DNA from 3 places in the Erwinia sp. HDF1-3R genome. Region 2 is predicted to be linked to each of the others. Evidence: predicted binding sites of a transcription regulator. Region 2 holds the regulator's gene; each other region holds the start of a gene.
What was found. The regulator PurR, encoded in region 2, represses purine synthesis genes. The targets are predictions, from matches to a motif close to CANGCAAACGTTTGCNTG.
Positions count from the first base shown of each region.

Region 1: the regulator PurR is predicted to act here: its motif matches at 1,172-1,189, upstream of galS (HTH-type transcriptional regulator GalS).
Region 3: the regulator PurR is predicted to act here: its motif matches at 1,621-1,638, upstream of carA (glutamine-hydrolyzing carbamoyl-phosphate synthase small subunit).

Region 1 is NZ_CP155071.1:3,249,548-3,251,752, forward strand. Features, by position in the region: gene galS (HTH-type transcriptional regulator GalS) at 22-1,062, opposite strand; gene yeiB (DUF418 domain-containing protein YeiB) at 1,239-2,205, opposite strand, start outside.
Region 2 is NZ_CP155071.1:2,176,484-2,178,688, reverse strand. Features, by position in the region: gene purR (HTH-type transcriptional repressor PurR) at 231-1,256, shown strand; gene punR (DNA-binding transcriptional activator PunR) at 1,274-2,191, opposite strand.
Region 3 is NZ_CP155071.1:907,436-909,640, reverse strand. Features, by position in the region: gene carB (carbamoyl-phosphate synthase large subunit) at 1-240, opposite strand, end outside; gene carA (glutamine-hydrolyzing carbamoyl-phosphate synthase small subunit) at 255-1,427, opposite strand; gene dapB (4-hydroxy-tetrahydrodipicolinate reductase) at 1,863-2,205, opposite strand, start outside.

The DNA of each region.
Region 1 (2,205 bases), 1.1 Mb from region 2:
TTACTCACAGATTGAAAACGGTTACACCAGGGAATCACCTGAGTTAGTGACCGGCTCCGCATTTTGGCAGTAGGCTACCGAATGACGGCGTACCAGCGTGGGCATAAAGCAGTGCTGTTCGCTTTCATCCAGCTCACCAGCCGCGCCCCTGAGTGCTAATTCTGTCGCCAGCTTTGCCATAGAAATAATCGGGTAGCGCACCGTCGTTAACTGCGGATCGGTATAGCGTGAAATGGGAATATCATCGAAGCCGACCAGGGATAACGCCTGCGGCACCCGGATGCCGTTATCCTTCAGTGCGGCCAGCGCGCCTGCCGCCATGCTGTCGTTATAGGCAAAAACCGCACTCAGATGCAGGTTGCGGCCAAGCAGCTCAACCATTGCCGCTTCGCCCCCCTGCATATCCGGCTCACCGCTGGCTATCCAGTTTTCCGGCGGCAGAATGCCCTGCTCCAAAAGCCCCTGCCGCCAGCCCTCACGTCGCTGATGCACATCTTCAATCCCGTGGCTGGAGGCCAGATAACCGATACGTTGATGTCCCTGCTGATGCAGCATGCGGGTGGCCATCAGCGCACCGCTGACGTTATCCAGACAGACGCAGCGGTGTGCGTAGCCCGGCACCACGCGATTGATCAGCACCATGCCGGGCACCTCGTCCATCAGCGAAATCAGCTCTGCATTCTCAAGCGCCTTCGCATGCACCACCAGGGCGTTACAGCGCTGACGGATCAGTACTTCAATGGCATGCCGCTCCTTGTCTGCCTGATGATAGGAGTTGTTAATCAGCACGTGCTTTTGCCAGCGCTGTGCAACGGAATCCACCGCCTTGACCAGCGCACCAAAGAAGGGATCGGAGACGTCCATCACGACAACGCCAAGGGTATCGCTGACCTGGGTAACCAGCGCCTGAGCATTAGCATTGGGTCGATAGCCGAGGCCCTCGACCGCCTTTAACACCGCATCCCGGGTGCTTTGCGTGACGATGGCGCTGTTATTGAGTACGCGCGAGACGGTGGCCACCGAGACGCCCGCCGCGCGGGCGACATCACGAATGGTCATCATGGGCAGTTGCCCGGGGAGAATGGTCGTTGCATAGCCCTTCCAGATGTCAGGTTGACTGGAGGCTATTCTTACAGCATCAACGGCGGGGCTACGTGAAAGTCGTCACAGGGATGAAAACGGTTACAACGCTTTATCCTGCCTTTGTGAGCGGCATCATCTTCCTGACGATGCGGACATTACTCCTTTCCCGGATAGCCCGTCGTCAGGGGCCGCCCGCCGCTCAGCAGCGTCAGTCTGCGCCATAGCCATTCAACCGGACCCTGACGGAAATGGCGCAGCCAGAAGAGGGAGAACGACAGGTTGATCAGCCAGACGGCAGGCACCATCGCCACCAGCTGCCAGCGATCCCATTGGTTAAACCAGCCCAGGCGGTTAAAAACGGTGGTGCATATCAGGGTTTGCAGCAGATAGTTGGTTAGCGCCATACGCCCCACGCAGCTCACTGCCCGGGTTATCCTCAGGCGCGACAATGTGGGCCAGTAGCCAAAACAGAGCGCCGCGTACCCTACTGCCTGTAACGGCGCGCTGATTTCACGGGGAACCTGCAGAAAAAAGCCGGACCAGCGGAATTCCCAGCCGGAAGCCCACTGTAAAGCGATAGCGGGAAGCTCAATCAGCCAGGCCAGCGAGATGAGGATCGCGGCGGTGCGACGATAATGTGCCAGGCTATAGCTGCCTTTCAGCCAGCCGCTGCGCATCAGGGCGCTGCCGACCATCATCAACCCGGCCAGCTGCCAGCCATACTGCACCGCCAGCGCCATCAGCCCGGATGAGAAGAGATCGAGCCGGTTCTGAATCGCAGGCCAGCCCCCCTGGGTCTTCCAGAAGGTTTCGTACTGCACGTCGGCAAAGCCCGGGAGCCAGCTACTGTTGGGATGCACAGAGGCTCCCAGCCCCAGCACGACAAGCGCACAGCTGCCAACCAGATAGAGCATTACGCCGGTATTGAAGAGCTGACGGCTGGAGGAGACATCGCGGATCATCCGCCAGACCACCAGCCCAATCAGCCCGTAGTCGAAAAGGATATCGCCGTCCCACAAGAGCGTACCGTGCAGGAAACCTAACAGCACCAGCCAGGTGAGCCGCGCCTGGAGCCAGCGTTTGCCGCGCGGCAGCAGCATCTGCAGACCGGCACCAAACAGC
Region 2 (2,205 bases):
GCGGTAAAAATCTCGTTTTCTCTGCTCAGCCTTGTTAGAATTCCATTTCGTTGCGCAACGGGTTGCGTTCGCGGTCTGCAACCGACGCAACAGGCCTGGCTGACTGCCCCCTTTTCCTTACTGACGCCACCGAATATTCATAAAAAACGGCGACGGATTTTGCCGTTTCAGGCAATCGTTTAACAATATACTTATCAGCATGTTGCGGTAAGTGCAGGAGTAGTAATTTCATGGCAACAATCAAAGATGTGGCTAAACGCGCCGGGGTGTCGACCACCACGGTGTCCCACGTCATTAATAAAACGCGCTTTGTGGCCGAAGCCACGCGGGAAGCAGTATGGACTGCCATCCGCGAACTGCATTATTCGCCAAGTGCCGTCGCCCGCAGTCTCAAGGTTAATCACACCCGGACCATCGGCCTGCTGGCAACGTCCAGCGAGGCGCCCTACTTTGCCGAGATTATTGAAGCCGTGGAGAACAGCTGCTTTGCCAGCGGTTACACCCTGATTCTGGGCAATGCGCACAACGATCTGGTCAAACAGCAGGCGTATCTGTCAATGATGGCGCAAAAGCGCGTCGATGGCCTGCTGGTGATGTGCTCCGAGTATCCTGATGAACTGATCCAGATGCTTGAAGATAACCGAAATATTCCTATGGTCGTCATGGACTGGAGCGAGTCACGCGGTGATTTTACGGATACGGTGCTGGATAACGCCTTTGAGGGGGGTTATCTGGCAGGCCGCTATCTGATTGAGCGCGGCCATCGCGATATTGGCGTCATTCCCGGTCAGCTGGAACGTAACACCGGCGGTGGCCGTCATGCCGGTTTTCTAAAGGCGCTATCCGAAGCGGGGATCACCCTGCGCGATGAGTGGCGGGTACAGGGTGATTTCGAACCCGAATCTGGCTATCGTGCCATGCAGCAAATTTTATCCCAGAAGCAGCGTCCTACCGCCGTATTCTGCGGCGGCGATATTATGGCGATGGGGGCGATTTGTGCCGCTGATGAGATGGGTCTGCGCGTACCCCAGGATATCTCGGTCATCGGCTATGATAACGTGCGCAACGCGCGCTACTTCACCCCTGCCCTGACCACCGTTCACCAGCCAAAAGAGAGGCTGGGCGAAACGGCCTTTGAAATGCTGCTGGATCGTATTACCAGCAAGCGTGAGGAGCCACAGACGATTGAAGTTCATCCCAGCCTGATCGAGCGTCGTTCAGTGGCGGATGGTCCCTTTGTAGACTATCGCCGCTAACGCCATTAGCCGCCTGCTCACTCCTCTGCCCCCTCGTTCAGCCACTCATTATTGAGCGTCCCGGTGTCGCCAAGATAGTCGAGCAGCCAGCCCAGCGCGGGGCTGGCCTGCTGCTGCGACCAGCTGACGCAGCAGGGGCTGTCGGGAAATGTCGCGGTGAGCACAAGTTCCGTCAGTGCGCCGCTGCTCAGCAGCGGACGGGCAAAATGTCCTGGCACCATTCCGACGCAAAGCCCGGCCAGCAGGCAGTCCGCAGCGCTTTCCCAATCGGGCACCACCAGCCGACGCTGATTATCCAGCGTCCAGGTAGTGCGTTTGGGCAGCGCGCGGGACGTGTCTTCCAGCGTCAGAGAGGGCCATTCGCGGATGGCTTCCTCGCTGACCGGTCCTGAGATTTCTGTCAAAGGATGGCGGGCGCTAACCACACAGCGCCAGTTCAGCGCGCCCATATTGCGAAAGGCAAAGCGCCCGCCAACGGGTATTGCCTGAGTTGCGCCAATCGCCACATCTACCCGGCCATCCGCCAGCGCATCCCACACGCCATTAAACACCTCCGGGGAAAGGTGTAATTCCATATCCGGGAAATGACGGTAGAAATCGACAACCAGCTGCCGGGTGCGCTGGGGTTTCACTATCCTGTCTACGGCGATATTTAGCTGCCCGCGCCAGCCGTTTGCTACCTGCTGGCACTGACGCCGGGTGGCAAGCATTTTTTTGATTACGCTCCGCCCCTCCTGAATGAAGTAGCGTCCCGCCTCGGTCAGTTCGACATCGCGATGACGGCGTGTAAACAGCGGAACGGCCAGCCACTCTTCCAGCTGACGTACGGTATAGCTGATAGCGGAGGGGACCCGGTGCAGCTCAGCAGCAGCGGCGGTAAAGCTGCCATTTCGGGCAACGGCATCAATCACTTCGAGGGAATGTTCTGACCACATTTTCTGCCTGCAAA
Region 3 (2,205 bases), 1.3 Mb from region 2:
TTTTTCAATGATTTTGCGCACCACTTCCCAGTGGATCGGCTCAATATAGGTCGCGTCAGCCATATCCGGGTCGGTCATGATGGTCGCCGGATTGGAGTTGACCAGAATAACGCGATAGCCCTCTTCCCGCAGGGCTTTACAGGCCTGAGCGCCTGAGTAGTCGAACTCACAGGCCTGTCCGATGACGATCGGACCTGCGCCAAGGATCAGGATACTTTTTATGTCGGTACGTTTTGGCATTTTCTCGCTCCTGATTATTTCGCGTTTGAACGGTAGGCTTCGATCAGTTCGATAAAGTGATCGAACAGCGGGGCGGCATCATGCGGACCCGGGCTGGCTTCAGGGTGACCCTGGAAACTAAAGGCCGCTTTGTCCGTACGATGAATCCCCTGCACCGTGTGGTCAAAAAGCGAGGTATGGGTCACGCGCAGGTTATCCGGCAGGTTGCTGCCATCGACGGCAAAACCATGGTTTTGCGCGGTGATCATCACCCTGTTGTTGTCCAGGTCTTTTACCGGATGATTGCCACCGTGATGGCCCAGCTTCATTTTGACCGTTTTTGCCCCGCTCGCCAGCGCCAGCAGCTGGTGACCCAGACAGATGCCGAATACCGGCACGTCAGTTTCCAGAAAGCGCTTAATCGCCGCGATAGCGTAATCGCATGGCTCCGGATCGCCAGGGCCGTTAGCCAGGAAAATACCGTCCGGATTGAGCTTTAACACCTCTTCCGCAGAGGTCTGGGCCGGGACGACCGTCAGCCGACAGCCGCGATCGACCAGCATCCGCAGGATGCTGCGCTTAACGCCGTAGTCACAGGCGACCACGTGGAACGGCAGTTCGTCACCGCTTTTCGCCGCTGGCAGGCCGTCGAGCGTCCAGCTGCCCTGTTGCCAGCTATAAGTTTCAGCTGTAGAGACCTCTTTCGCCAGGTCCATGCCTTTCAGACCGGGAAACGCCTGCGCTTTTTGCAGCGCCAGCGCCGCATCCGGTGCATCACCGGCGATGATGCAGCCATTCTGTGCACCTTTCTCGCGCAGCAACCGCGTTAGCTTGCGCGTATCAATATCGGCAATAGCGACAATGTTATGACGCTTTAGGTATGCAGAGAGACCTTCTTCATTACGAAAGTTGCTCGCTATCAGCGGCAAATCGCGAATCACCAGCCCCTGCGCCTGAACCTTAGAGGACTCTTCATCCGCGGCGTTAGTGCCGACATTGCCGATATGAGGATAGGTAAGGGTAACAATCTGGCGGGAGTAGGAAGGATCAGTGAGGATTTCTTGATAACCGGTCATTGAGGTGTTGAAAACGACTTCTCCCACAGCCGATCCTGTGGCCCCGATGGCACGACCATGGAATTGGGTTCCGTCTTCGAGAACCAATAGCGCTGACTTAATCAAAACACCCTCCAGGGAATAAACAGTCATATTATTTGCATATTAATTCATTACGAACCTTAAAATCAATGCAAAACCGTCTGACCGTCCGATTTTGGCAAATTGCGCGCATTCTAATGATCGCCCCGGCCATTGTCCACCCTGGAACCCGATTTTTCATGGTTTTTTATCCGACTGGGGGGTAAAAGCGTTAGTTACGCCTGAAAACAGCAGATATCCAGGCTAAAAAACCGATTGCCTGTGAGGGAAATGATCAGAATGCTCTTAGCCGCACTAAAAAGTGGACCAAATGGTCAAAAATAGCATTACAGAGGAGAATAAAAACGACTAAACACAGATAAATAATCAGCTAAAGAGATAATACTGGTAAAAACACTTTTTTCACATTAAAAAAAAGGAGGCATTATTACCTCCTTTAAATCAATATATTACACTCATTAACCCTGAAAAATGAGAGCTACACCTTCAAATATCGTCAAGATTAAGCACATTTTTCATATCAAAAAGCCCATTTTTCTGCGAACTTAACCAGATAGAAGCGCGTACTGCGCCTTTAGCAAAGGTCATCCGACTTGAAGCCTTATGGGTTATCTCCACGCGTTCGCCAATATCGGCAAACATCGCCGTATGCTCACCTACAATGTCACCGGCGCGTACGGTGGCGAAGCCAATCGTTTGAGCCTTACGCTCTCCGGTGTGCCCTTCCCGGGCATAAACGGCGTGCTGGTCTAAATCCCACTCCATGGCATCGGCGATCGCCTCACCCATCGCCAGCGCTGTCCCTGATGGGGCATCCACTTTGTGCCGG